DNA from 3 places in the Lysinibacillus sp. FSL R7-0073 genome. Region 1 is predicted to be linked to each of the others. Evidence: predicted binding sites of a transcription regulator. Region 1 holds the regulator's gene; each other region holds the start of a gene.

Region 1 (10,354 bases):
TCACCATATAGTGGTGAGGTGATTGCTCAAGTGGCAAAGGCATCTATACAAGATGTGGAGAGAGCAATCGATGGTGCACAGCAAGCATTCCTTTCGTTTAAAAAGACGACAGCCTACGAGCGTGCCGAAATTTTATATAAAGTTGTCGATTTAATGCGACAACGAAAAGAAGAATTTGCAGAGATTTTAGCATTAGAGGCAGGAAAGCCTTTGACAGCAGGGTTAGCGGAAATTGATCGTACAATTGCCACTTATCAATTTGCAGCAGAGGGTGCCAAACAGCCAAAAGGCGAAACTGTACCGATGGATGCGGCACCTGGAGCAGGAGATCGTATAGGTTGGACAAAGAGAGAGCCATTGGGAGTAATTTCTGCTATTACGCCGTTTAATTTTCCGTTTAATTTAGTGGCCCATAAATTAGGACCAGCATTTGCAGTAGGTAATACAGTTGTTTTAAAGCCAGCAACCCAAACACCATTAAGTTCCCTTGTTATGGCAGAGATTTTCCGTGAAGCAGGTTTGCCAGATGGAGCGTTGCAAATTGTGACAGGAAGTGGTGGAGAGCTTAGCGATACTTTGGTTACACATCCTCACGTCAAAAAGGTGACGTTTACGGGTAGTGGTAAAGTTGGATTAGGCATTAAGCAAAAAGTCGGCTTACGTAAAGTAACTTTAGAGCTTGGTTCTAATGCAGCTGTCATTGTCGAACCATCGACGCCTTTTAATAAAATTATTAGTCGTTGTGTGAGCGGTGCCTTTAACTTTGCTGGACAAGTATGTATTTCGTTACAACGCATTTATGTACATTCTTCTATTATTGATGAATTTACGGAGGCATTTGTTGCAGAAACTAAAAAGCTTGTAGTAGGAGATCCTTTAGATAAAAATACAGATGTAAGTGCTATGATCAATCCGAATGAGGTTGGACGAATTAAAGAATGGATTGAAGAAGCGCAGGCACAAGGAGCAGTTATTGCAACTGGGGGAGTATTTACAGAACGTACGTTAACGCCGACTGTTATGACGAATGTGACGGCAGATATGAAAATTGTTTGTCAGGAAACATTCGCGCCAATCGTCTCAATTGTTTCATATGAAACATTAGATGACGCAATTCGACTTGTAAATGAGTCGGACCTTGGCTTAAATGCAGGTATTTACACGAATGTATTACCAGATGCCTTATATGCAGCCGATGAATTACAGGCAGGTGCTGTCATTATAAATGATGTTCCGACATTCCGTGTAGATAATATGCCATATGGTGGTGTGAAGATGAGTGGCTATGGGCGAGAGGGCATTAAATGGGCCATTGAGGAAATGACAGACATGAAATTTATTACGATGAAAAAATCGTTCTAAATTTGCATAAGCTCTTTTTCTACGATACGATGACGAAAGAACATACATGAAGGGAAGTTACAAGAAATATGACAAACAATGCTGTACCCATGAGCCAATCACGTACGGTTCAATCACGTCTCGTATTACCTCCAGACACAAACAATCACAATTCCATTTTCGGTGGAAGAGTGTTAGCTTATATTGATGAAATTGCTGCTATTACAGCGATGAAACATGCGAAGGGACTTGTAGTCACAGCTTCAATAGACTCAGTTGATTTTTTATCGGCTGCCCATGTAGGAGATATTCTAGAAATTGAAAGTATAGTTTCCTCTACAGGACGTTCTTCAATGGAGGTTTATGTTCGCGTTGTTTCTCGCAATATTGAGACTGGTGAGGAAAAATTAACGACAGAATCATTTGTAACAATGGTTGCAGTAAATGAAGAAGGAAAGCCGGTACCGGTACCTGCAATTTATCCTGAAACAGATGAGGAAAAACGTTTATTTGAAACAGGGCCTGCAAGACGTGAGCATCGTAAACAAAAGCGTGCGTTGCCACATTAAGGTTAAAGGGAGCTTCACCTAAAACGGTGGGGCTCCCTTTGTTATATTACATATTCAATTCATTGACTACATTAATGAGTGAATCAGAAGAAGAGGAAACAAGTGTAGCCCCTTGTGATAATTCAGTAATTAAATTAGAAATGGCTGAAATATCTCTAGATGTATGAACATACTGTTGTTGAATGCCAGATACGGCATCAGCTATATCATTAAATGATTTAGATAAGTTTTCTTGCGTATTGACGCTATGTTGAATTTTTTGATCAACATTAATAACTGAATTTGCCATTGTTGTAATATTACTTTCAGTTTCTTTAATGAGATGTGACACATTTTGCACGGCATTTTTCGTTTCTTCAGCAAGCTTTCGTACTTCCTCTGCTACTACCGCGAAGCCTTTGCCATGTTCCCCTGCTCGAGCTGCCTCAATAGACGCATTTAAAGCTAATAAATTTGTTTGATCAGCAATGCCGGTGACAAGTCCTACAATCTCAGAAATTTTTTGAGAGGAGGTACGTAACTGATTCATAGTTACCTCAAGGCTGTTGACACTTTGTAAAATAACTTGGATTAAATCATTTTGCTCTTTCAGCTGATGTTGCCCACGTCTTGATTTCTCCTGTGTATCTGCAACGAAGCTTAATCCCTGCTTGGTTGCCTCTGCAATATCATCCGTTTGCGAGGAAATGACTAACAACGATGCAGCTGTCTCTTCACTAATGGCGTTAAGCTCCTCTGCTGTACTTTGAATTGTCGTAACAAGGGCATTTTTCGTTTGGTCAGCGGCTGTTCGAATACGGTCTTCCTCTTTTTCGTAAGCCTCGATAACAAGCTGTTGCTCAAAATTAATGATTTTGCAAAATGCGTTAATTGCTCGAATGGCATCATTTTTTGAGATATCCACTTCATTCACGAAGTTTGTGAACGTAGAGGTAAGGGATTGGAAGGATGCTATATACCATTTTGATTGTAAGCCAATTCGAACATGGGTTTCAGCAATGGCTTTTCTTTCAGCGATATAGGCGTCATTAATATGACTTTCAAAAATATCGCTTAAATGCTTATGTAACGTAACTTTTAAACGATCTATATGAGAGGTTCTATTAATAATATCTAGTAAATCTTGGCTCAAACTAATGGCTGCATAAAATTGCTCCACCATTGCAGGAATTAGATCCTTAGCTAACGGTTGTAGTTGCTTAATAATGGCTAAATCCTCAATTGTTAAATTTAAAAGCTGTAATTGCTTTTGAAGATTTGGGTGATTTAAAACATCTAATTGTACATGGCCCTTAAAATTTTCAGGTGTTAATGTAATTGAGTAGCTAGAACTGCTGTTTTTTGAAAACCAACTCATTATTGTTTGCTCCATTCTTAATATCCATAATAATTGTGAGTAAAATGAACTTCTGAATTTGTTAGGTCTGTAAATTTGATAAATAATTGGTATTAAATCTATTTTACTATTATTTGCTGAATATTTGGTTAAAAATTTGGTTATTTCTTTATTTTTTTACTTTATTGGCAGTCCGATTAGTGAAGCAAAGTAAATTTGAATTTAAATTGGGAAACCTGTAAAATACGAACTGTTTAAGGAGAGAAAAACTGAACGTGAAAGATTATAGGAGGAGGTACTATATGGAGAAAAAACGCTTTAAATTTGTTATTCCAGTCATGGTCATTGTTGCAATAGGTTCCGTTTACATGCTACGAAACTATTATGCGGAAGTACCAGATGTTGAACAGCTTTTAATTACAATTTGCGCCGCTTTGGGGTCAGGGGTATTAGCATACTTTTTATTCCCACAGCAGGGTGACAATAAAATTGACGACCGAGGTCCTTATTAATAGTAATAAATGAAGCTGCTCGTTTGATTGTTAAACGAGCAGCTTTTTGTGGGAATCAAGGCTTAAATAATTTAAACCAGCCTTTATGTTTAAAGATGGTAAGCATAGCGATTACGACAATAATCATAATACCGAGGACAATGAAATAGCTGTATCGTCCATGTAGCTCTGGCATATTATCAAAGTTCATCCCATAAACACCTGCAATAAAGGTTAGTGGAATGAAGATCGTTGAGACGATTGTTAAAGTCATCATTATACCGTTCATGCGGCTTGAGCTCATAGCCATATAACTATCTCGCATATCTGCTGTCAGCTCTCGATTTGATTCAACCATTTCTGTCAGTTTTAGAAGATGGTCGTATATATCTCCAAAATAAGCTCTTTCAGATTTGTTTAATGAAAAACGGTAAGAATTAAGTACTCGATATAAAAGGTCTCGCATCGGTAAAATGGCACGCCGCAAATCGAGCAAATCACTACGAAATTCGAAGACAATCTTCATGGCATTTACATTGCTTTGGTATGTAAGCTCGCCTTCAAGTGCATTTAAATGATCTTCAATTTTATAAACAAGTGGAAAATAACTATCAACGATTTTATCAATGGTTTGATACGTTAAGTAGACTGTGCCACGTTCCCAATTTTTTGGCTGGCTTTCTAACATCTTTTGTACCTTTTCAATTTCGGGAACTGGGTTCTTATGGAATGTCACAATAAACTTATTAGAGGCAAAAATATTAACCTCTTCTGCAGCTAATGTCAGCTCGTTTAATCGATGAATGACGAAAAAATGGAAATCGTCATAAAAATCGAGTTTTGGGCGTTGTAATCGCATTAAGCAATCTTCAATAGCTAGTGGGTGAAAATGAAAAAATGAATCTAGCAAAGATTCTTCCTCTGCAGTTGGACAATTAAAATCAACCCAGTACCATTCGAACTCTTGTTGATGTATGGATTCCAAAGGGAAATCTTTTAGTAATTGTTGTTTTTTTGTAATGCCAATGGTGCTTATCACAGCTTTCACCTCAAAGTATTTACTACAAAATATATTTAATGTTCTTCTTTAAAGCATACCCATCCACCAAACAAAGTAGTGGCAAAAAATCGTGAAGGTTTTATAAAACCTGCTTCATGTAATAATGTTAAAATGGCTTCCTCGGGCATAAATGACAGGGCACGGATGGATTTTTCCATTTCTGCAACATCAGCTACGGAAAGATTTGTATGTTGGAGCCAGTAAGAACGCCATAAATCGAATTGTAGTTCCGTTTCAATAGTACCGGGTCGACCGTATTTCGAAACTAGGACAAATGGTGCGCCAGGCTTTAAATGGTTCCAAATTTCTTTTAAGGTCGATAGCTTTTCTTCATATCTTTGAATAAAATGAAGGACGAGTACACAACTAGCTGCATCAAATTTTATAGCTGGTAGGTGTGTATCCAGTAATGTTCCTTGATAGAATGACAGATCATTGGGTAAAGATTGGAGACGCTCCTTTGCTATATCGAGCATGGATTCGGACGGATCAATACCCGTAAATGACCAATGGGGTCTTCCATCAGCTAGCTGCAATATTTCATTGCCACTACCTGCACCAACAATCAACATTTCAGCATGCTCATGTAATGTGGAACGATAAAAGGTTTGTATTAAACGGAGCATTGCCTCATAGCTTGGTAGAGTACGGCGAATCCCCTTTTCATATTCATTTGCTAATGTGTGGTTGAATTCCATTTCTCAGCACGACCTTTCAAAAATTTTTTAAAAAACTCACTTTAAACTGAAACTATTACGGGTATAGTTCCGTAAATAGTAGTACATAAAACGATAGACAACGTATAAAGAAAGGGTTGATATATATGGAGAGTAAATGGTCTAAAGTAATCATACACGCAAGTTCGTTTTTTGCGCCATGGTTAGTTCCCATTATCTTCTTTTTAATTAGTTCTGATGAGGAAGTGAAGGCAATCTCTATCCAAGCCATACTTTTCCAGCTTGTCATGGCAATTCTACTTGCTGTCTCTGGATTCTTAAGCATTTTCATTATTGGCATTCCATTTTTAATCGTTTTCGGTATTATGCTTTTTGTAGTACCAATTATTGGCATTGTCAAAGCATTAACTGACGAACCTTGGCGTTATCCAATTGTAGGTCGTTGGGTATAAATTTTATAGACGCAAGTATATGCTAGTTGCATATGCTTGCGTTTTTTCTATGGATAAAAAGGGTACATTAGGTGTAGGAAGCAAAAACAAGCTCTATAGCCACTAACTTAGTGCTATTTTCAACGCTGAATATACTTTTTTAGCCTTTTCATTTTTCTCTAAGCGAAATCATTGCAATTATTTTCAAGCGTTTTGTATAATATACTCAAAGAAAGTCAAAGATAGTCAAAGTCAGTGAAGCAAGCGAGGTGTATTCCTAAAATGCGTAATATATCAGACATCATAGAAGGTTACTTAAAGCAAGTACTTGAATTAGGTGGGGAAGGGCATATTGAAATAAAGCGCAGTGAAATTGCAGACAAATTTCAATGTGTACCGTCGCAAATAAATTATGTCATTAATACAAGATTTACCGCCGAGCGAGGTTACCTTGTGGAGAGCAAGCGAGGTGGTGGTGGATACATTCGAATTTTACGTGTCCGCGCGAATTCACAGATTGATTTAATCGACGATGTTCTCCAGCATATTGAAGGTGGAGCATCGCAAACAATGGCAGAAGATTTAGTGTATCGACTCATCGATGAGCAGGTAATTTCAAAGCGAGAAGCGAAATTAATGTTAGCAGCAATTGATCGCTCAACAATTGACTTACATCTCCCTCTAAGAGATATAATTCGTGCAAAGATATTGCGTGCGATGCTGACAACTATAAAATATGAGCAACAGAAATAGTGAGGTGATGGAAATGATATGTGAACATTGTAAACAACGTAATGCGACAGTTACTGTAACACAAGTTCAAAATGGGCAAAAGGTGGAGCACCATTATTGTGACGTCTGCGCCTCACAGTTCCATCCATTTCATGCAGAGTTTAAACAAGAGCCAGTTTCCATACAACAGTTATTATCAAACTGGTTTGGTTCACCTACATGGCAAAAGGTAGGAGAAAAACAACAAACACAGCCACAACAGCAGACATGCCCACAATGTGAATTTACGTATAAGCAATTTTTAAAAGAAGGTAAGTTTGGTTGCCCAAGCTGTTATGACACTTTTAGTGAGCATTTACCTAAGCTCTTTAATCGCATACAGGCTGGTCCCCAACATATTGGGAAAATGCCAGGTGCCCATAGCAATGTGTATGTCATTAAAAAGCAAATAGAGGATATCCGTAAACGTATGAAGTTCGCTGTAGATGAAGAGCAATTCGAAGAGGCAGCAAAACTTCGAGACGAAGTCAAAGAGCTTGAGAAGCAGCTACAATTTGAAGGTGGTGATGTGTCTTGATGATTGAGTCGTTTTTAGAGCGTGCGACACCTACTTGGATGCGTATTGAAGACGATTATTCTGACATTGTCATTAGTACACGAATTCGCCTTGCTCGAAATTTAGATGGATATCGTTTTCCACTATCGTTTTCAGAGAACGAGGCTTTACAGGTGGAACAGGCAGTTACACATGCAGTCAGTGATAGTCCAACCCTACAAAATGATTATGCATATTTTGCTATCAATGATTTAACACCTTTACAACGTCAAATTCTTGTAGAAAAGCATTTGATTAGTCCGCAGCTTGCCAAAAAAGAGCAGGTGGGCTCCGTTCTTCTGTCACAAGATGAATCAGTGAGTATTATGGTGAATGAAGAGGATCATTTACGCATTCAATGTATGACAGCGAGTTTCCAGCTTCAAAAAGCCTATGAACAAGCGAATAAGATTGACCGTATTCTAGAGAAGATCTTACCTTATGCTTTTCGAGATACATTTGGCTATTTAACAAGCTGTCCTACAAATATTGGTACTGGGCTTCGAGCATCTGTGATGATGCATTTACCTGCTCTTACGTTAACGGGACAGATGAATCAAATTATAAATGCGATGACACGCTTAGGTATGACCGTAAGAGGTATATATGGTGAAGGAAGCGAAAATTTAGGAAATGTTTATCAAGTGTCCAACCAAATTACACTTGGAAAGACAGAAGAAGATATTTTAGCAGATATACAAAGTGTTGCTGAAAAAATTATACAAAAAGAACGACATGCGAGAGGTAAATTGATGGAAAAAGCTGAGCTTGCTTTAGAAGATCGAGTTTATCGAGCTTTAGGTACCCTTACGTATGCAAGAATTTTAACAAGTGAGGAAGCGGCTACCTGTCTTTCAAATGTTCGTTTAGGAGTTGACCTACAGTTGATTGACGGTATACTCGCAACAACTTTAAATGAGTGTGTCGTCAGTATGCAACCCGGTTTTTTACAGCATTATGCAGGTGAGGCATTACCGCCTGCTGAACGTGATCGTGTACGAGCTGAAATGCTACGTGAGGCATTATTTCAAACACACACGAATAAGCCTAATAATGGGGAAAAAGGAGAGGATTTATATGATGTTTAATCGTTTTACACAACGCGCGCAAAAAGTATTACAGCTTGCTCAGGAAGAGGCTATTCGTTGGAAGCACGAATCCATTGGCACAGAGCACATTTTATTAGGGCTTATACGTGAAGGCGGCGGTATTGCTGCAAAAGCGTTAGAAGCTATTGATATTAGTCCTCAAATGATTGAAGCTGGTATTGAAGAATTAGTCGGTAAAGGGAAAGAAGATGTTGGTCCAATAGTTCACTATACGCCACGAGCGAAGAAAGTAATTGAACTATCGGTTGACGAATCACGTAAATTAGGTCATTCGTATATCGGTACAGAACATTTACTATTAGCACTTATACGTGAAGGTGAAGGTGTAGCAGCTCGCGTCTTAAATAATGCAGGTGTAGGCTTAAATAAAGCACGTCAGCAAGTTTTATTATTATTAGGAAATAATGATAACGCGCAGTCTGGTCAACAAGCGGCACAAGCGGCGAATACCCCAACATTAGATAGTTTAGCCCGTGATTTAACGCAAATTGCCCGTGAAGGTACGTTAGATCCTGTTATTGGTCGAAGCAAGGAAATTACACGTGTTATCGAAGTATTATCACGTCGTACAAAAAATAACCCTGTCCTAATTGGTGAGCCAGGTGTTGGTAAAACAGCTATTGCTGAAGGGTTAGCACAGCAAATTATTAATAATGAAGTACCAGAAATTCTTCGCGACAAACGAGTGATGACGCTTGATATGGGAACTGTCGTTGCAGGTACAAAATATCGTGGAGAATTTGAGGACCGTTTGAAAAAAGTAATGGATGAAATCCGCCAAGCCGGCAATATCATTTTATTTATTGATGAATTGCATACTTTAATCGGTGCAGGTGGTGCAGAAGGTGCGATTGACGCATCAAATATTTTAAAACCGTCCTTAGCACGTGGGGAGCTTCAATGTATCGGTGCGACAACGCTTGATGAATATCGTAAATATATTGAAAAAGATGCAGCATTAGAGCGTCGTTTCCAACCGATCCAAGTGGATGAACCAACTGTGGAAGAAGCTATTCTCATTATTCAAGGTTTACGTGACCGCTATGAAGCACATCACCGAGTGAAAATTACAGATGAAGCAATTGAAGCAGCGGCAAAAATGGGTGATCGATATATTTCAGACCGCTTCTTACCGGATAAAGCAATCGACCTTATCGATGAAGCGGGTTCAAAGGTTCGCTTACGTTCATTCGCAGTGCCACCAAACTTAAAGGCACTTGAAGATAAGCTTGAAAATGTTCGCTCGGAAAAGAACGCTGCTGTATCAGGTCAAGAGTTTGAAAAGGCTGCAGCACTTAGAGATACTGAGCAAAAGCTTAAAGATGAGATTGAAGCTACGCGAAAAAATTGGAAAGAAGAGCAAGGCAAGGCCGAATCCAAAGTGACTGTAGATGATGTTGCGGCAGTTGTATCGATGTGGACAGGAATTCCTGTAGCTAAAATCGCTTCTGAAGAATCTTCAAAATTATTACAACTTGAAGAAGAGCTACACAAACGCGTTGTAGGGCAAGGCGAAGCGGTAGAAGCTATTTCTCGTGCGATCCGTCGTGCAAGAGCGGGCCTCAAAGATCCAAAACGACCAATCGGTTCATTTATTTTCTTAGGACCTACAGGTGTTGGTAAAACAGAGCTTGCAAGAGCACTAGCTGAAGTGATGTTTGGTGACGAGGATGCTATGATTCGTGTCGATATGTCTGAGTACATGGAGAAACATTCGACTTCTCGTTTAGTAGGTTCGCCTCCAGGCTATGTAGGCTTTGACGATGGTGGTCAATTGACTGAAAAAGTTCGTCGTAAACCATATTCTGTTGTACTACTAGATGAAATTGAAAAAGCACACCCTGATGTTTTCAATATTCTACTGCAAGTTCTTGAAGATGGTCGTTTAACGGACTCTAAGGGGCGGGTAGTAGACTTCCGCAACACAGTAGTCATTATGACTTCAAATGTCGGTGCGGATGCTCTTAAATATCAAAAAAGTCTTGGTTTTAATGTAGGTGGCGCAGATTCTAA
Region 2 (10,354 bases), 710 kb from region 1:
TTGATATTACTGCTATTGTGACGGTAGCAGACGATGGCGGCTCTTCAGGACGTTTACGAGATGATTATGATATCCCACCACCGGGTGATGTTCGTAATGTCATTGCGGCATTATCAGATATTGAACCGCTAGTGGAACAAATGTTTCAATACCGTTTTTCAGCGTCAGAGGATTTACGTGGCCATTCCTTAGGCAACTTAATGCTAACAGCACTTACAGATATTACTGGTGATTTTAACCATGCTATAAGTGAGATGGGGAAGGTGTTAAAAGTACATGGCCGTGTAATACCAGCAGCCAATAAAAAAATTAATTTACATGCTGTGTTAGAGGGTGGTTCAATCATTGAAGGTGAATCAAAAATCCCAACAGCGACAAAACGCATTGATCGCGTTTTTTTAGTACCCGAAAACGTGCAACCGTTACCAGAAGCTATTCGAGCAATTCAGCGTGCAGACTATATATTAATTGGCCCAGGAAGCTTATACACAAGTATTATTCCGAATCTCCTTGTCAAAGAGATTGGGGAAGCTGTTGTAAAAGCAAAAGGAAGAAAAATATATGTTTGTAATTTAATGACACAAAAAGGTGAAACCATTTCTTATACAGCAGGTGATCATGTATCAGCCATACATAAGCATGTTGGCGCTTCCTTTATTGATTCGATTTTAGTTAATGATGAAGAACTGCCGAATCCTGTAAAAGAATTGTATAAAGAAGAAAGAGCAGAGCCAGTGACGTTTGATGTGGCAAAGCTTGAAAGTATGGGATTAGAGGTTATAAGGCGCGATATTGCTACAATTCGATCAGATGGTACGGTTCGACATAATGCTACGAATGTTGCAGAATGGCTGGTAGATTATGCCGGTATTTATGATCGGTAAGAGAACCGATAATAGAAACATAAAGTGTTTATTGTATATGGTAAGATGAACATATACATAGAAATTATGATTGAAAGGGGGGCGTGATATGTCTTTTGCTTCTGAAACAAAAAAGGAATTAACCCAAATAGAAGCGGACAATCATTGTATGAAAGCAGAAGTTTCTGCCCTAATTCGTATGAATGGTTCATTATCCTTTGCGAATAAACAACTAAGCTTGGACGTGCAAACTGAAAACGCTGCAATTGCAAGAAGACTATATACGATTATGAAAAAATTGTATCCGTACAATGTGGAATTGCTAGTTCGTAAGAAAATGCGATTGAAAAAAAATAATGTATATATTTGCCGTGTAAGAGAAGGAGCACGCGAGCTGTTAATTGATTTAGAAATCATCTCAGACGACTTTCAATTTAATCATACGATCTCAAGAAAGCTCATTAAAAGAAATGGTCAAAAAAGAGCCTATTTAAGAGGTGCATTTTTAGCAGGAGGCTCTGTTAATAACCCAGAAACGTCCGCCTACCATTTAGAAATTTATTCTTTATATAAAGAACATGGCGAGGCATTGATGGATTTAATGAATGAATTTGAACTCAATGCCAAAACAATTGAACGCAAAAAAGGCTTTGTTACTTATTTAAAAGAAGCGGAAAAAATTTCTGATTTCCTTAATATTGTAGGCGCCCATCAGGCAATGATGAAATTTGAGGATGTTCGGATATTGCGAGACATGCGCAATAGTGTCAATCGTATTGTGAACTGTGAAACGGCCAATCTAAACAAAACAATTGGAGCAGCATTACGACAGGTAGAGAATATTCGATTTATTGAAAATTCAATTGGTCTTGACCAATTACCAGAAAAGCTTCGTGAAATTGCACGATTACGAGTAGAGTATCAAGATGTTACATTAAAAGAACTTGGTGAAATGGTATCCAGTGGTACCGTCAGCAAATCAGGTGTCAACCATCGTTTAAGAAAAATAGACGAAATAGCAGATGCATTAAGACGCGGTGAAAAAATAGGTGGTTAAGTTATCATACTTTTCAGGTATGAATGTCATGCGTAATCGCTTATTGTTCTTTTGCTAGTAAGTAAGGTAAGATAAAACTAATAGATGAACGGTAGTGAAGGGGAGTTTTGAGAATGATCGAGAGAAGAGTCCAGGTTAAATTAAAATTAGGACTACAAGCTAGACAAGCGGCACTATTTGTGCAGGAGGCCAATCGTTTCAGTGCGGATATCTTTCTAGAAAAAGATGAAAAAAAAGTGAATGCCAAATCGATAATGGGTGTCATGAGCTTAGCGGTTGCGAAAGGTACCGAAGTAACGTTAAGTAGTGAAGGCAATGATGCTGAGCAAGCGGTTACAGCATTAGCTACAATTATTGAAAATGAAGATTAACAAACAAATAAAGAAGCCTCACAGAGTAATTTCTGTGAGGCTTTTTAGTATTATTTATTATCCGTACTACGGTGCATAATGTGATCGATTAAACCATATTCTTTTGCACGTTCAGCAGTCATGAAGTTATCACGATCTGTGTCTCTTGCAATGACTTCAAGTGGTTGACCAGTGCGTTCAGATAAAATGCCGTTTAATTTTTCACGTAAGAATAAAATGCGTTTAGCAGCAATTTCAATTTCTGTCGCTTGACCTTGTGCGCCACCTAGTGGTTGGTGAATCATTACTTCTGCATTTGGTAATGCAAAACGTTTACCAGGTTCACCCGCAGCAAGTAAGAATGCTCCCATTGATGCAGCCATACCAATACAAATCGTTTGAACTTTTGGCTTAATAATTTGCATTGTGTCATAAATAGCCATACCAGCCGTAATTGATCCACCTGGCGAATTAATGTAAAGAGAAATGTCTTTGTCTGGATCTTCTGCTTGTAGGAAAAGTAGCTGTGCGACAATTGAGTTTGCCACATTGTCATCAATAGCACTTCCTAAAAGGATAATGCGGTCTTTAAGTAGACGTGAATAAATGTCATATGCACGTTCACCACGGCTTGTTTGTTCAATAACTGTAGGAATTAAATTCATGTTAAATCCTCCTTCAAAAAACTAAATTCGATTACCTTTGCTGAAATCTACATTGTTATTTCAGCTGTAACCTTATCATACACATTATAGTCAGGGAAGGTCAAATATTAACCCTGTTAAAGTGAAATTAATTAAAATAAAAAAAATAAATTCTTTTTGCATTCTATGGTTGAATTATATGTGATACGTTTGTATAATAGGTAAGGTTGTAAGTTTGAAAGTACAGGACACTATTTTGCAGGTATGCTTCAAAATGAGGATTATCTACATCATGCTTTTCGTAAGCCTAGGGTGAGTACTTTTTTTTTGTGTTTTTTGCCCTCGTGGTGTAATGGATAACACGTAAGATTCCGGTTCTTGCACTGGGGGTTCGATTCCCTCCGAGGGCGCCATTTTACTGAATATTGATATACTGTAATAGCTCAATCTCCTAATAAGTAGTTTAGCAGCCTGCTTAGTGGAGATAGAGAGGAAAAGTAATGGGAATACTGTCCTAGTTGGCATTATTCCCCTATTTATTCCTTTCAAACCTTCAAAAAAGCAACAACTCCAAATTATTTTTTAGTGAACATACTGTCCGTGAAGGCTAGTAATAGCCGAAAAAAAGAATCCTTTCTGAGGGGATTCTTTTTTTTGTTTAAATTTATCGAAATTTGGCATTTCTTCTATTGTATATATATTAGTTTTTGGTTCGTTTTATTGTTATTAATGCTTATTTTTTCTACTTAAATGAATTTACCATTAATTAATATGAAAAAATATTTAGTTTTATGCGAAAAGTTGTTGTACAAATACTATAATATTAATATAATTGACCTAATAGTCTAACATTTCCGAATTGCGAAAAATAATACGCAGAATGGAAAATTATCGAAATAGGGGGAAATGTAATGAAAAAAACAGCTTGGATGTTACTTATGATTATAGCAGCGCTAACTTTAGCACTTGCAGGATGTGGCACAAAGGACAATGCCTCTTCGGGTAGTACACCTTCAGAAGGTGGAGATGGAAAGAAAGTATATAAAGTAGGGACAGAAGCAACTTTTGCACCGTTTGAATCTGTTGACGATAAAGGAAAAATTGTGGGGATTGATGTCGATATTTTAAAAGCAATTGCTGATGAAATGGATTTCGAAGTAGAGTGGAATAATATTGGTTGGGAACCAGTTTTCCAAACAATTAAAAATGGTGAAACACATATTGGTGCCTCAGGGATTACAATTACAGATGAGCGCAAAGAATCATTTGATTTTACTGAGCCATACTATGAATCTCAATTATTAATTGTTGTGAAAGAAGATTCAAAGATTAAATCATTAGATGAATTAAAAGATAAAAAGGTGTCCGTACAAATTAATGCTACTGGTCATATGGCAGCTAAAAAGCTACAAGGTGAAGCAAGTACAAATATCATGGCTTTCGAAAGTCAGCCAATCGCAATTCAAGAGATGTTAAATGGTAATGTTGACGCAGCTATTGGAGACAATGCGGTAGTATACGAATATATTAAAGCGCATCCAGATCAAAAAATTAAAGTCATTCAAGATGACGCATTCGAAAAAGAATACTATGGCTTTATGGTTCAAAAGGGGAATAAAGAGCTATTAGATAAATTAAATGAAGGTCTGAAAAAGATTAAAGAAAACGGTAAATTAAAAGAAATTACAGGTACTGATTTCGAATAATAAAATGGTAATGCCACTCGCGAAGCAATATGCTTGCGACTCATTTAATTGATATGACTTTAAAGGGGAAATGGGGTTTTCGGATGGACATCTTTGACCTACGCTGGGACATTGTCTGGAACTACCGAGATATGTTTATACGAGGTATTGGCGTAACACTTATTTTGACACTTAGTGGTTATTTTGGCGGTATTCTTCTAGGACTGTTTTTAGGACTAGGGAAATTATCAAGTAAAAAATGGATCTATTGGCCATCAAAATTATATGTTGATTTATTCCGCGGAACACCAATGCTAGTTCAAATTTTATTAATACACTTAGCCGTTATTCCAACCATTTTTGGTCATTCTTTAGGATATATGGTTTCGGGGATTACAGCGCTTATTTTAAACTGTGCTGCTTACAACGCAGAAATTTTCCGTGCAGGTATCCAAAGTATTGCAAAGGGGCAAATGGAGGCCGCTCGTTCTCTTGGTCTTACACATAATCAAGCGATGCGTAAGGTTATTTTACCGCAGGCCTTTAGACGCATGATCCCGCCATTAGGGAATGAATTCATAGCATTATTAAAGGATTCCTCACTAGTAACAGTCATTGCTGCACCAGATATTCTATATGCTAGTAAAGTTGTTGCAGGTGCAAGCTTCCGTTTCTGGGAACCGTACATTGTTGCTGCACTATTATATTTAATATTAACTTATGGTGTAACGAAGATTGTTGCATTTATTGAGAAGCGATTTAGCAATAGTTATGTCCCTCGTAAGGCAGAAGGGCGGGAAGCAAGATGATAAAAATTGAGAACCTACACAAATATTTTGGTAAGCTAGAAGTATTAAAAGGGATCGATTATGAAATCCAAGAAAAACAAGTTGTTTGTGTTATTGGGCCTTCTGGTTCAGGGAAAAGTACTTTTTTACGTTGCATTAATATGCTAGAAGAAGTAACGGATGGTGCTATTTATATTGAAGATGTGAAGATCAATGATCCGAAAACGAATATCAATGAGATTCGTGCAGAGGTTGGAATGGTGTTTCAACAATTTAACTTATTCCCTCATATGAACGTCATCGATAATGTCACGATGGCACCAATGCAAATTCGTAAAATGAGTCGTCCAGAAGCTGAAGAGCTTGGGCATGAGCTTTTAAAAAAGGTGGGTCTCGACAGTAAAGCCTATAATTATCCTGAACAGCTATCAGGTGGACAACAGCAACGTGTAGCCATTGCACGTGCGTTAGCCATGAAGCCAAAGGCCATTTTATTTGATGAGCCTACTTCAGCTCTTGATCCAGAAATGGTAAAAGAGGTGTTAGATGTTATGAAAAATCTAGCTGCTGAAGGGATGACAATGATTGTAGTCACACATGAAATGGGCTTTGCTCGTGAAGTTGGTGATCGAGTAGTCTTTATGGATGGTGGCTATATTGTGGAAGAGGGTTTGCCTGAGGAACTATTCGGAAACCCACAAAATGAACGTACTAAAGCATTTTTAGGAAAAGTACTATAATTAGAAAAGGCAGTCCATGATGAGAATTCATCACTATGGACTGCCTTTTGATTTTTAATGAAGGGGATTAGAGGTTGTATCGTATGCATTAAGCATCGTTTGCATATCTTGTTGAGAGTACTGAGGCACTTGATAATAACCATGTTTATTTTGGTAAATGGATAATTCATAGGCCATTTCAATGCAGTTGGGAATACTATCCGCAACAACACGACGAACAACAGGGTTTGTCGTTTCTGTTGCAGCAGCCGTCATACATTTTGCTACTCCCTTTTGAGCGCCTAGTAAGAAACCAGAAATGGCTTCATCATTAATTTCATTGGCGTTTTGCATTGGTTTTTTAGGTTGCCCTGGAGTTAAGCCATATTTAAAGTCATTTCCTGTTTCCATTTGGTAACGCCCTGTAGGAACAGATGGATCATGACCTGTTTTAAAGGACTCAACAATTGTATTATACATACCCAATGTAAAATTATATTGACGATCCAAAATGCTGAGTAATTCTTGATCCTTTACTTGTGGACGTAAAATGATCGCTTGATTCATACCAGCGATAATTTCACCAATTGCTTCATGCATGTCCATCATTTCGTGTCCACCATGATTTAGACTATGTTGTTGATTGAAATTTGTTTGATTGGATGATGATTCATTGTAAAACGATTGTGACAAAAAAAACGCCTCCTCATATAATTTTTGATGCAGTATTTAGTATGTCAAGCCAAAGGAATTTCATACGGTATAAATGCAAAGGCAAAAATGTAGACTAACAAAAGGAAATGCAAGTCAAGGAGGATTTTAAAAATGAAGAAATGGTTTGGACCTATTGGGATAATTGTTATCATTCTTATCGTGTTAGCCTTAGTATTGATTCCTAAATATAACAGTTTAGTGACAGCTGAGGAAAATGTAGATTCCAAATGGGCGCAAGTTGAAAACCAGCTTCAACGCCGCTATGATTTAATTCCCAATTTGGTTGAATCTGTGAAAGGGTATACGAATCACGAGCAAAAGGTCATTGCGGATATTACCAACGCACGTGCTCAAATGAGCAATGCTAATACTCCCGCGCAGCAAGCTGTTGCGAATGATGCTTTAACTGGTGCACTTAGTCGTTTACTAGTAGTCGTGGAAAACTACCCTAACTTAAAAGCAGATGCAAATTTTCGTCAGTTAATGGATGAGCTTGCTGGCACGGAAAATCGATTGGCAGTTGCGCGGGAGGATTACAATAATGAAGTACAACAATTCAATAAACATGTTAAACGCTTTCCTGGAAATTTAATGGCAGGAATGTTTGGGTTTGAACAAAAAGAATACTTTAAAGCCGCTGCGGGTGCCGAACAAGCGCCGTCTATTGATTTTAGTCAATCAGGTACAGAGTGATGAAGCGTTGTATTATACAGCTGATTATCGTTTGCTCAGTCCTTCTTTTTAGCACGAATATGACGAAAGCAGCAATGCCGTCACCCATGAAAAACACGTATATCCATGATTTTGCGAATGTCTTATCTTTAGATGTAAAACAAGAGCTAAACCATTATTCAGAGCAGTTAGACAAAGGGACAGGTGCTGAAATCATGGTCGTAACCCTCGATAGCCTTCATGGGCAGGAGGCGAAAATGTATGCGACAAAGATGATTCGTTCCTGGGGCATTGGGGACAAAGAGAAAAATAATGGTGTTCTCCTACTCGCTACATTTGGACAGGGAAAAGGCCAAAATGATGTAGTGATAGCTGTTGGTCAAGGCTTAGAGGGACCATTACCAGACGGTAAATTAGGACGTATTTTAGATAATGCATTTTACCCTTTCGCAAGTGAAGGTGATAATGATCAAGCCTTTCTAGCTACATATGCTGAGGTCTTTCGTGCTGTAGCTGAAGAGTATAATTGGAATGGTGAATTACCAGCAGGTGCAAATGAAGATGAAGGAATGCCCATTTGGCTCATTATTGTCATCGTTATTATGATCCTCATTTTTTCTTCATTCTTTTCGAAAGGTGGAGGAGGCGGACCTCGTGGGAGAGGCTACGGCGGCTATCCTGGCGGCTTTGGTGGCGGACGTTCAGGTGGTGGTGGTTTTGGAGGGTTTGGTGGCGGATCTTCAGCAGGTGGAGGGGCAAGCCGGAAATTTTAATACTAATGACAAGCGAGCTAATTGTTTAGTTCGCTTTTAATGTGAAAATATTGACAAAAATACAAATAATGGTATAATTTGTGTATATCGACTATCGATATAACGTAAACTGATATAGGGAGGAATCATTTTGAAAAAAAGATTTTTAACTGCATCATTAGCCATTATTTTAACAACTGCTACGGTTATTCCTGCAACATTGCAGGAAGTACATGCTGCCAATGAAACAAAGGTTGTATTAGCACAAGAGGAACATCTTTCAGCCCAGGAGTTTCTAGATTTAGCAGTAACAGCTTTAACATTCCAGCATGGCTCCGATTCAATGCGTCAAAAGTTTAAAGATCAATGGGTAAAGGCTGGGGAGATTTCAGATTTAAGCGCTACTATTAAACGTGATCAAGCAGCTCGGATTTTAGTCAGAGCTGTTGATAAAGAAGAAAAAGAAACGTCACTGACAGAGTATTTAGAGAAAGCCAATAAGCTTGGTTTCTTTAATGGAGTGTCCTCAAGTACTGAGTTTATGACGAAACAAGATGCTAGTAAACTCCTTAACAATGTTAAACATATAAAAAATGGTTCCAATAATGAAGGGGTAAAAGAAATTTCCGTGGAAGATTTTATGAAAAATCCAGGAAATTTTGGTTACGAACTGTCCCCAGATGGTAATTATATTACATTTGCTTCTGCATGGGAGAACCGCTCGAATGTTTTCGTGAAAAAAATGAATGATAATAGTGAGCCTGTTCGTGTTTCAAATTCAAAGGATCGAGATATTGCAGGTTTTTTCTGGAAGGATGATGCTTTACTTTATTTGAAAGATAAAGGTGGAGATGAAAACTTCCATATTTATTCTACAACATTTAACGGTTCTGTGGAAAAAGATTTAACACCTTATCCTAACGTGACTGTAGGGATATTGGATAGCTTACAAGGTGTGAAAGACGAAATTCTTATTATGATGAACAAAGAGGATGCTACCGTTTTTGATGTGTACAAGCTAAATGTAAAGACGGGGAATACGACTCATGTTGCCAAAAATCCTGGTAATATTACGAACTGGTTAGCAGATCGTAATGGCAATGTACGTGTAGCTGTGGCTACTGATGGAGTGGAAGGTGCTGTCCTTTATCGAGATTCAGAAAAGGATGAATTCAGACCATTTATTAAAATGGGCGCTGGGGATGAAGTCATGCCGCTAGCTTTCTCAAAGGACAATAAGTTTATCTATGCTACATCCAATAAAGGTCGAGATAAAGTCGAAGTAGTAAAATATGATTTACAAGGAAATGAAGAAGTAATCATGTCCAATGATGAAGTCGATGTTTCCGGTGTATTGTATAATGCTGAAAAAGATAAATTATTATATGGTGCTTATGCTACAGACAAAATTCATTATCAATTCTTTGATCAGGACTTTGAAAAGTTATTTCGTCAAATTCAAAACAAGCTTGGTGTACATGAAAGCGAATTTGGTATAAATGATTACAATAAAGAAATGACAAAATTTATTGTGAGCGTTTCGAGTGACACCATCTATGGAAAATATTATTACTATGATTCAACAACAGATGAATTAACAGAATTAGCGACTTTAAGTCCTTGGTTAAAAGCTGAAGAACTTGCAGAAATGCATCCTATTTCTTATAAGAGTCGTGATGGATTAATTATAAATGGTTATTTAACGTTGCCGAAAAATAAAAATGCTAAAGATCTTCCTCTTATTGTAAACCCACATGGTGGACCGTGGGCTCGCGATATGTGGGGCTTTAATCCAGAAGTACAGCTATTAGCAAATCGTGGCTATGCAGTGTTGCAAGTAAACTTCCGTTCCTCGACTGGGTATGGGAAGGAATTCCTGCAAGCTGGTAATAAGCAATGGGGCTTGAAAATTCAAGATGATATAACGGATGGCGTTCAATGGGCGATTGACCAAGGTATTGCTGATCCTAAACGTATCGGTATTTACGGTGCTTCATTTGGTGGTTATGCAACACTAGCTGGTATTACGTATACACCAGATTTATATGCAGCAGCAGTTGATTATGTAGGTGTATCTAATATTTTCACACTATTAGATACAATTCCACCA
Region 3 (10,354 bases), 3.8 Mb from region 1:
CCTTCGCCAATAATAAATCCATCACGGTTTTTATCAAATGGACGGCATGCTTCTTGTGGATTTTGATTTAAAGATAATGCAGTATTGGCACAGAAACCTGCCACAGCCATCGTTACGATTGGTGATTCCGCACCACCTGAAATCATAACATCTGCATCCCCACGTTCAATAACTTTAAAAGCGTCTCCAATTGAGTTTGTGCCAGAAGCACATGCAGTTACTGAGCAAGAGTTAATTCCCTTTGCACCAAAATGAATCGACACTTGACCTGACGCCATATCTGGAATCATCATTGGAATGAAGAATGGGCTAACTCGTCTTGCCCCGCGCTCTTGGAATGTTAAAAACTGTTGCTCATATGTTTCCATTCCACCAATACCCGAACCAATCCAAACACCAGCACGAGGAGCTAGCTCCTCATCAATTGTTAGCTGTGCATCTTCCATAGCCATGATTGAAGCAGCTAACGCATAATGTGTAAAGCGGTCCATCTTTCGAGCTTCTTTACGATCAATATATTTTTCAATATCAAAATCTTTCACTTCTGCTGCAATTTTGGCTGCAAAAAGATCTTTATTTAAACGTGTTAGCTCACCAATGCCAGATTTACCAGCTTTAATGTTCCCCCATGTTTCTTCGATGCTATTCCCTAGTGGTGTAACTGCGCCAATTCCTGTAATTACTACTCGTCTTTTACTCATTGTCTTACTCCCCTCAAGCATTTTTCCTACTTATTTTCCCCATCTCATGGCTACGGCACCCCATGTTAAGCCGCCACCAAAACCAACAAGGACTAATAAATCATCCTCTTTAATTTTACCTGCTTCAAGCTCATCTACCAAGGAAATACCAATCGATGCTGCAGAAGTATTTCCGTATTTATGAATCGTTTTTGACATTTTTTCTGGTGGTAGCTCTAATCGCTCACGAGCAGATTCCATAATACGTATATTTGCCTGATGCGGCACTAAAAAATCTACGTCTTCTTTTGTTAATCCTGCTTTATCTAACACAGTGACAGCCGATTCACCCATTTGACGTACAGCAAATTTAAATACTTCACGACCATTCATGGCAATTGTGTCTTGTTTTGTTAAATAAAGATTTTTACCGCCTGTGCCATCTGCACCAAGCTCAAATGATAAAATACCTCTACCTTCAGATACTGGCCCTATAACTGCTGCGCTCGCGCCATCACCGAATAATACTGCTGTATTTCGATCATTCCAATCAATGACTTTTGACAGCTTTTCAACACCTACTACTAAGACATATTTATAAGTGTTTGCCTCTACAAAATGTTTAGCTGTCACTAAACTATATATAAATCCTGCACATGCGGCTGCTTGATCCATCGCCGCAGCATTTACTGCTCCGAGTTGTTCCTGAACCATACATGCTACACTGGGGAAAGTTTGATCCTGTGTGACAGTTGCTACAAGTACTAACCCAATCTCCTCAGGCGTAATACCCGCTTTTGCAATAGCTTCTTTAGCAGCGGCTACTGCTAAATCTGAAGTTTCCTGATCATCTGCCGCAAAATGACGTTCTTCAATGCCTGTTCGCGTACGAATCCACTCATCCGAAGTATCCATTATTTTTTCTAAATCAAAATTTGTCACGACTTTCTCAGGAACGTATTTGCCTATTCCTAAAATACCAGCGTTCATATAGCAACCCCTCAGCTTTCTTACTATCAATTATTAGTAACTGGTCATAATTATAACGCATAGTCAAGGAATGACGCAAGATGATTTAAAATTATTGTACGTTGAACGAGTCGTTTCTTGTTATTGAAAGTAGGCTTAGGCTTATACTGCGTATAGCGTGAAGTCTATAGAGTTTCCAAATACCCTTTTTCAGGTTTGCATACTTTGGCAAATTGAATGCCTCAAAAAATACATGAGAATAATAAAATGCAAAACCTTGTATTTGTTGTGACAAATTCGCCATGTTTCACATAAAAGATTCATTTTTTTTCGATTTATGTTATGATATGATAATGAATATGAGTAAAAACTTATGATGAAAAAAGTTCGGTTGAGGTGAAATTAATGCAATATATCGTAACGTTCGTATGGTCATTCCTACTAGTTTCTATGTTAAACTATGTAGTCAGCTCTGTACTTGGTGCACCATTTGATTTTAAGACAGGGGCAATCGTTTCAGTTGTATTCTCCATCTTAATTTTTATTATTGGAGCAATCATTCCAAACGATCCTACACCAGAGGCTGCAGACCATCATTAATTCAACTAGAAAAAACCTGTTCCGCATTATGCGAAACAGGTTTTTTCTGCTATTTTTCCACTATACAATGGCCATCATGCATTTTTACATGCAATGTTTCTCCAGGCAATACCTCGCCCCGTAGCAGTTCCTTAGCCACAGCCGTTTCGATATGTCGTTGTACAAAGCGTTTTAGTGGTCTTGCCCCAAATTGAGCATCTGCTCCTTGTAGGACAACCCAATCAATTACTTCTTGGTCGACAACTAATGTAATTTCTTGTTCTGCCACACGTTTAATTAACTGCTCCACATACTTCCAAGCAATTGCTGTAAAGTGCTTATTTGATAAGGCATGGAAAAAGATAATATCATCCATACGGTTTAATAACTCTGGTTTGAAATGCTGTCTGAGAGCTGTCATAACCAAGTCTTCAACGCTTGGATCGTCATCTTTAGCCTCCATTAAATAACTAGAGCCGATATTCGATGTTAAAATCACGACGGTATTTGTAAAATTGACCATACGCCCTTGACTATCTGTAATTCGACCATCATCTAAAATTTGCAATAAAATATTAGCCACATCTGGGTGTGCTTTTTCAATTTCATCTAATAACACTACAGAATAAGGGTTACGACGTACAGCTTCTGTTAATTGACCGCCTTCCTCATAGCCAATGTAACCTGGAGGAGCACCAACTAAACGAGACACGCTATGCTTCTCCATATATTCGCTCATATCAATACGAATAAAATGATCTTCTGAATCAAATAATTGAGCAGCTAGTGCCTTAGCAAGCTCTGTTTTACCAACACCTGTTGGACCTAAGAATAAAAAACTACCAATTGGCCGATGCGGATCTTTAATACCTGCACGGGCACGCCATACAGCCTCTGTTACTAATTGAACAGCTGTATCTTGTCCAACTACCCGTTCATGTAATGTTTCTTTTAAACGCAATAGTTTTTCTCGCTCGCCCTCCACTAGTTTTGTCACAGGAATACCAGTCCAGCGAGAAACAATTGCTGCAATTTCTTCAGCTGTCACTTCTTCACGTAAAATACGGGTCTCTGCACCGCTTTCTAATTCTTTCTCGAGCACCTGAATGTCTTTTTCAAGTGTTGGAATCTTACCATGACGTAATTCAGCAGCTTTATTTAAATCATACTTACTTTCCGCCTCATCTAAATCACGGCGGTATTTATCTAATGTCTCCCGTTTTTTCTGAATATCATGTAGCTTTTCCTTCTCTGCTTCCCATTGTTGCCGCATCCCCTCAGAGGACTCTTTTAACTTAGCCAATTCCTCTCGTAATTGCTCAAGACGTTTTTTACTCGCTTCGTCCTTCTCCTTACGTAACGCTTGTTCTTCAATCTCTAGTTGCATAATACGACGAGTCACGGCATCTAGTTCCTGTGGCATTGAATCAATTTCTGTACGGATCATTGCACATGCCTCATCAATTAAATCAATCGCCTTATCTGGTAAAAATCGCTCTGTAATATAACGATTGGAGAGTTCTGCTGCAGCCACAATCGCGCGGTCATGAATACGTACTGCATGATGTAATTCAAAGCGTTCTTTTAAGCCTCGTAAAATAGACACAGTATCTTCAATTGAAGGCTCGCGTACAAGAACTTGCTGGAACCGACGTTCTAAGGCAGGATCTTTTTCAATATACATACGATATTCATCTAATGTAGTGGCACCGATACAGTGTAATTCTCCCCGGGCTAGCATGGGCTTTAACATATTTCCTGCATCCATTGCACCATCCGTTTTGCCTGCGCCTACAATTGTATGAATTTCATCAATAAATAAAATGATCTGGCCTTCTGAATCCTTAACCTCTTTTAACACGCCTTTTAAACGCTCTTCAAATTGGCCACGGTAGCTTGCACCTGCGATTAAGGCACTCATATCCAGCTCGTATAGCACGCACTCTTTCAAGCCCTCTGGTACATCACCCTTCACAATACGTTGCGCTAAACCTTCTACAATCGCTGTTTTACCAACTCCTGGCTCACCAATTAATACAGGATTATTTTTTGTTTTACGCGTTAAAATACGAATGACATTTCGAATTTCCTCATCGCGCCCAATGACAGGATCCATTTTGCCATTTTTCACTTCTTCTATTAGATTACGTCCAAATTGCTCTAATGGCTTTTGATTATCTGTTTGTTGAAATTGCATAACTAGCACTCCTTTACTTTAATATTTCGCATAATTTTTATACCCATTGTGGTTCTTTTTAAAAGTTTGACCTTCTTTGACTAACTTTATTTTACATCACTCGACAGTTCTTCGCAAAGAAATAGCACTAAATTTTTACACTTATTCTTGAAAATTTACGTTATAATAATTGTATGTTTCTATGTTTTAGTATCGAAAAGTCCACTGTCCTTTTGTAATAATCGCCATTTATTACAAAAAGAAAGCGATGTGTTGGAGATATGGTTTCAATGGATAATGTGTTTGAAAAAATTATGGACCTTTTTCAAAAGCATGGTGTTTTTATCAAAGTAACTAAAGGGAATAAAATTTTTCTAGAGGGCGAACGGTCAAAGGAAATATACTATATTAAGTCAGGTGTTATATCGATTAGTCAAGAAACCGAAACTGGCAAGGAATTGACGATTCGTATATGTGGTCCTGATAGTATCATTGGAGAAGGTTCATTATTTTGTAACCTTGTCTATAACTCCATGACTGCAAAAGTTTTAGAATCTGCTACGCTGTATGTTTTAAGTCGAAAATCATTAGAACATTTACTAGAAGAACAGCCTACGATCATGGTGGAATATATGAAGTGGCTACAAACAGAAAATTTAAAGCATCAAAGTCGTTTGCGTGATTTAGTGTTAAATGGGAAAAAGGGTGCCTTGTTTTCAACACTCATTCGTCTATCTAATACGTATGGTAAACCTTTAGAGGATGGTTCCATTTTTATTGAGTTTCAACTAACAAATACGGAAATTGCTAATTTGTGTGCGACTAGTCGTGAAATGATTAATCGTATGTTGAATGATTTAAAAAAACATGACATTTTGACTTTTGACAAAGGCTTTATTACTATTCATGATTTACAATTTTTAAAAAATGAGATTGCCTGCGAAAATTGTCCATTACAAGTATGCCGTATCGATTAATTCGTTACATGCTAAATCCCTGCTTATTTATAATAAGCAGGGATTTTTAATAGATAATATTAGCGTACACCCAATGCCATTTTTGCATAGCGTGACATTTTATCTTTTGACCAAGGTGGATTCCATACAATGTTTACATTTGTACTTTTCACTTCTGGAAGTTCATTTAATGCTGTATTCACTTGATCCACAATTACTGGGCCAAGGGGACACCCCATCGATGTTAGCGTCATTGTAACCGTCGCTACACCTTCATCATCTAATTCTACATCATATACTAAACCTAAGTTGACGATATCAATTCCAAGCTCAGGGTCAATTACGTTTTCTAATGCACCTAACATGCTATCTTTCATATCTTGATCCATTCCCATTTCTCCTTCCATCATAGTGTTAACCTTATCATAGCAGATGCATCATATTATGCCAAATGCTCTGCAAGCCAATCTGTTGCTGCCAGCATTCCATCACGTGGTACAGCATGTCCAGCCTTTTTATTCACCATGAATGTTAAATTTTCAGGGTTTGCTCGATAGTATTCCCGTAATGTTTCATAAAATTTATATGTTTCATGGAAAGGTACGGTTTTATCTAATTCACCGTGCCAAAAGAAAATCGGGCGTCCCGCAAATTTTTCAGGAGTTAGACTGACATCATAGGTTGCTAGGACTTCATTAATCTTTTGAATATCTTCCTCTGTCATGGGCCAATTGACACCACTTTTTGTGAATTGTTGCAATTGGTATTCACCCAATTTTATAAAACCAGGCGCACCCATACATATTGCAGCCGTTTGAATCCAATCATAAAGCTTAAGACAGCCTGATGTCACAATACCACCCATGGACGTACCTGCTATGCCAATTTTATGATGAGCTAATAAATTTTTATTCTTTAATTCATTATATAATTGTTCCACTTCATGAATAGAATTTATAACAATGTCCCAAAATTTCAAGTTCATTTGTATCTCTGAGAGGCCTTCGCTACGGTCACCATGAAATTTTGCATCTGGTAATAGGACACGCACCCCTTTATGCACCAATTGATATGCATAGTGTAAGTTATGTTCTTTTGCACTCATAAAGCCATGTAAAAAGATCACTACCGGGGTATCTTCATTCATATTGTCTGTATGTATATGTAATAAAGGAATATTTCCCCACATTTCTTTTTCTACAAACATTCTTGTCACTCCCAACTCTTGTCTCATCTTTATGTTAGCAAACTTTTTTCACTGTGACAAAATTTTGACGAATGAAAGACAAAGAGATACTATTCAAACTATAGGAAAGGGGCAACGAGCTATGAAACCGCATTTAATCGTATTGGATTTAGATGGTACTTTATTAACAGACCAACAACAAATTTCCGCAAAAACAAAAAAATCATTATTGCAGGCTAAAGAACAAGGACATCAAGTAATGATTGCAACTGGCCGTCCATACCGTGCCAGTGATATTTATTATCATGAGCTTGGGCTTACAACACCAATAGTCAACTTTAATGGCGCCTATGTGCATCACCCTAAAAATGCCTCTTGGCAGCATATGCACACTCCCATTGATTTAAGTGTTGTCCATGATGTCGTTAATTCCATTAATAGTTATGAGTATGAAAATATTATCGCTGAGGTAAAGGATGATATTTATGTACACACAGAGGATGATCGCATCTTAAATATTTTTAATATGGGTAATCCCAAAATTACACTTGGGGATTTATACACACATCTCTTAGATAATCCTACAAGTTTACTGATACAGGCAAATGAAGCCAATTCTGTCATTATCCGCGATCACTTACAGGCAGTGCACGCTGAAGTTATTGAACACCGTCGTTGGGGCGCACCTCTTCATATTATAGAAATTGTTCGACGTGGATTAAATAAAGCAGTAGGCATTGCACATGTAGCGAAGGATTTAGGTTTTCCACGTGAACGTATTATTGCATTTGGTGATGAAGACAATGATTTAGAGATGATCGAATATGCTGGACTTGGCGTAGCGATGGGGAATGGTATATCAAGCCTTAAAAATATTGCCAATGAAATCACTACTACAAATAATGATGATGGGATTGCAAAAATACTCATCGAACGCTTGAAATTATCATAGTTAAGTAGTAAGTTCAAGTTACCATACCATTTTTACCAGTTTAACTTTATTCAGTGGTACCCCTTCCGGTTGATTTAAGTGAGTACCGACTGAATAAAGCTAAAAAGGCTTTAAAAAGTAAGTTGAAATTAGGGGGACAAGAGAATGAAGATTTTTACGGATAGTGGATGTGATCTACCAAAGTCTTACTATGAAGAAAATGATGTCGTGCTACTCCCTTTACGAGTGCAATTGAACAACAAAGAATATGAAGATGTCATTTCCATTGATTCCAAAGAGGTTTATGATGGAATCCGTCAAGGTGCCCAACCCAAAACATCTCAAGTGTCGCCAGAGCTTTTTTTGAAGCACTTTGAAGATTTAGCTAAAAATGAAGAAGAAGGTATCTATATTGCCTTTTCATCAGAGTTATCCGGCACATATAGTACTGCTCAAATGATTCGTAATCAAGTATTAGAACAATATCCTTCATTGAAGTTAGTCATTATCGACTCTAAATGTGCATCACTAGGACATGGTCTTGTTGTGGAAGAAGCTGTTCGGCTTAGAAATTTAGGTACCTCATTTGAAGATGTAGCGTCTAGAATTAGCGCTTTCGCTCCTCAAATAGAGCATTTATTTACAGTTGAAGATTTGGACTACCTTGCTAAAGGTGGCCGTGTCTCAAAAGCTAGTGCCTTTTTAGGTGGCCTTCTAAGCATTAAACCTATTTTAAATGTAGAAGATGGCAAACTTGTACCGATAGAAAAATCACGTGGTCGTAAAAAAGCACTTAATCGTATGCTGGATTTAATGCAGGAGCGTGGAGGTAACTTTACGAATAAAATTGTTGGTATTAGTCATAGTGATGATATGGCCTTTGCCAATGAAGCAAAAGCATCCATTCAGGAGCGTTTTTCTCCTCAGGCTGTGCAAATTACGATGATTGGCTCAGCCATCGGTTCGCATGTAGGGCCAGGCACTATCGCGATTTTCTTCACAAATAAGAGCTATGAAGGCTAAACCTTGATAGCTCGGAATTGCCGAGCTGTTGGAGCATTACTAAATTAAAACAAAAATAGCATGTTAGGATGACTCCTAGCATGCTATTTTTTTTAGATATTAAGAAGCGTCTTGTTCTTGACGACGAACTTTTCCTCGTTTAATGATGATTACAACAAAGCCAATAAAGATAACCCAAACTAAGCCCAGGGCAACCATATACGGCACGTTTAGCCCCTCATCATTGCGAACCTGATAAATCTCTACCATTTCTCTGTCTAAAATGACTGGATACACTTGCTTTTCGTTTATACGAACTTTTTCCTCATGTAAAATCCCGTTTAGCATTTTCCCTTCACCCAGTTGTTCTGGTGTTAAGTCCACGCGTTGTGTTTTGCTCGTATTATTGACCATAATTACCCATTGCTCTTCATCCGAAGTACGCGTAAAGACAAGTAGACCATTTTCATTTGTAATGACGTTAAAATCACCATTACGTAAAGTGGCAGACTGATTTCGTAAGGATTGAACATTTTTAATATAGTCAATTAATTCTTCATCTGTTTTAAAGTTATAAAGTTGATGTGTATCAGGTTTAGCTTCCCCGTTCATTGCAATTTCTGTACCATATTGGACAACTGGAGTTCCTGGCATCATAAATAAAGCACCCATAGCCATTTTTAAACGTGTAGGCGGGAACATGTTTTCATTCGCAGAATCGAATGTAAAACGGTGGGTTTCTAAAGAATCCACCATAATTTGCGTCGGTTTTTCTCCTGAAAACGGCTCTGTTAATTTAGATGAGTCCATATCAACATTCTTAAAGATATTGCGATAAATTTCTGCTGTCGCTGGTGAGAAGGTTGCATCAAAATCAGCCTCGCTCGCTTCATTTGTAATGACATAAAGAGATGATTTTGTCTCTTTTAATGCTGCTATCATTTTATTGATAAAATCCGTATCAGCATCTGAAATATGAGTTAATCGAATTCCACCAATTTCATATGTAGAAACAAAATCGATTGCTGATTGAATAAGTGCTTCTTGCACATCTGTATTCGTTAAATCCCATTGAACTTGTCCATTATTCGTAGAAGCAATCCAGTCTGCTTTCGCAGCATCCTTTGCCCATTCATGATTAGGACTTACATCATTGAGTGGAAAATCCACCATTATAGACATATTTTTAGCTTTGTAAGCCTCTACAACACTTTGGAATTCTTCTGCTGTTCCAAAATGGCGTTCAATCGTAGAATAGCTTGTTAGCATGGATCCATCATATTTCTCTGTGGAATAAATAGGTCCAATGGAAACAATCGTATAGCCCATTTCACTGATAAATTTTAATTTATCTTGTAAACCTGTAAAATCCCCTCCTGCAAATTTCGAAGGGTCTTGCGTATTTGTATCAAAATCGTTAGCGCCCGAGCCATTAAAGAAACGGTCAACGAGTAAATCATAGATGCTCTCTTCTGCAATCGATGTTGTCGCTTTTTCATCAGCATGCGCTACAGGTGTAGCACTTACAAATGTAGTAGCAAGTAAAAGTGATGCAGCTGTCGCACTTATCCACTTCTTGAATTTCACTGTTATTCCCTCTCTTTCAAACCAATCCATCGTCATTTTACCAAATATCACTGTCACGTCGCTATCTTTTCAAAAGATTTTACGAAAATGCGGAAGGAATTACGGCAAAAAGGTGTCCGTTCCCTTCCATTTCAGTATGATCGCAGTTTTTAATAAAATAAAAGCCGCGAAGCAAATACTTCACGACTTTCACCAAATATTATGCTAAGAAGTTTTGACCCATTGGTAGCTTGAAGCCTAGGAACAATGTAATCAATAAGAATACTGCAAATAAAATCCAAAACATGC

What was found. Region 1 encodes CtsR, which represses protease genes until heat stress. Its sites were predicted from a motif close to ATGGTCAATAAAGGTCAAACA; they were not measured.
Region 2: a site for CtsR is predicted at 3,022-3,042, ahead of clpP (ATP-dependent Clp endopeptidase proteolytic subunit ClpP). Genes of this name have one in related genera too.
Region 3: a site for CtsR is predicted at 4,489-4,509, ahead of MKY88_RS03750 (ATP-dependent Clp protease ATP-binding subunit). Genes of this name have one in related genera too.

What each region holds. Positions count from the first base shown of each region.
Region 1 is NZ_JBBPAS010000001.1:4,625,494-4,635,847, reverse strand. Features, by position in the region: gene MKY88_RS23395 (aldehyde dehydrogenase family protein) at 1-1,362, shown strand, start outside; gene MKY88_RS23390 (acyl-CoA thioesterase) at 1,431-1,910, shown strand; gene MKY88_RS24700 (methyl-accepting chemotaxis protein) at 1,957-2,607, opposite strand; partial or broken gene MKY88_RS24695 (protoglobin domain-containing protein) at 2,722-3,267, opposite strand; gene MKY88_RS23380 (hypothetical protein) at 3,549-3,758, shown strand; gene corA (magnesium/cobalt transporter CorA) at 3,814-4,776, opposite strand; gene MKY88_RS23370 (class I SAM-dependent methyltransferase) at 4,812-5,495, opposite strand; gene MKY88_RS23365 (DUF4870 domain-containing protein) at 5,621-5,926, shown strand; gene MKY88_RS23360 (CtsR family transcriptional regulator) at 6,188-6,658, shown strand; gene MKY88_RS23355 (UvrB/UvrC motif-containing protein) at 6,672-7,214, shown strand; gene MKY88_RS23350 (protein arginine kinase) at 7,211-8,320, shown strand; gene MKY88_RS23345 (ATP-dependent Clp protease ATP-binding subunit) at 8,310-10,354, shown strand, end outside.
Region 2 is NZ_JBBPAS010000001.1:3,915,416-3,925,769, reverse strand. Features, by position in the region: gene MKY88_RS19735 (gluconeogenesis factor YvcK family protein) at 1-884, shown strand, start outside; gene whiA (DNA-binding protein WhiA) at 973-1,920, shown strand; gene MKY88_RS19725 (HPr family phosphocarrier protein) at 2,034-2,291, shown strand; gene clpP (ATP-dependent Clp endopeptidase proteolytic subunit ClpP) at 2,342-2,935, opposite strand; tRNA gene MKY88_RS19715 (tRNA-Arg) at 3,253-3,327, shown strand; gene MKY88_RS19710 (basic amino acid ABC transporter substrate-binding protein) at 3,826-4,620, shown strand; gene MKY88_RS19705 (amino acid ABC transporter permease) at 4,704-5,408, shown strand; gene MKY88_RS19700 (amino acid ABC transporter ATP-binding protein) at 5,405-6,127, shown strand; gene MKY88_RS19695 (spore coat protein) at 6,182-6,799, opposite strand; gene MKY88_RS19690 (LemA family protein) at 6,932-7,513, shown strand; gene MKY88_RS19685 (TPM domain-containing protein) at 7,513-8,265, shown strand; gene MKY88_RS19680 (S9 family peptidase) at 8,396-10,354, shown strand, end outside.
Region 3 is NZ_JBBPAS010000001.1:790,683-801,036, reverse strand. Features, by position in the region: gene fabF (beta-ketoacyl-ACP synthase II) at 1-701, opposite strand, end outside; gene MKY88_RS03760 (beta-ketoacyl-ACP synthase III) at 732-1,670, opposite strand; gene MKY88_RS03755 (YjzD family protein) at 2,055-2,249, shown strand; gene MKY88_RS03750 (ATP-dependent Clp protease ATP-binding subunit) at 2,299-4,425, opposite strand; gene MKY88_RS03745 (Crp/Fnr family transcriptional regulator) at 4,695-5,381, shown strand; gene MKY88_RS03740 (metal-sulfur cluster assembly factor) at 5,441-5,749, opposite strand; gene MKY88_RS03735 (prolyl oligopeptidase family serine peptidase) at 5,803-6,567, opposite strand; gene MKY88_RS03730 (Cof-type HAD-IIB family hydrolase) at 6,689-7,498, shown strand; gene MKY88_RS03725 (DegV family protein) at 7,643-8,500, shown strand; gene MKY88_RS03720 (alpha-amylase family glycosyl hydrolase) at 8,600-10,066, opposite strand; gene MKY88_RS03715 (YisL family protein) at 10,266-10,354, opposite strand, start outside.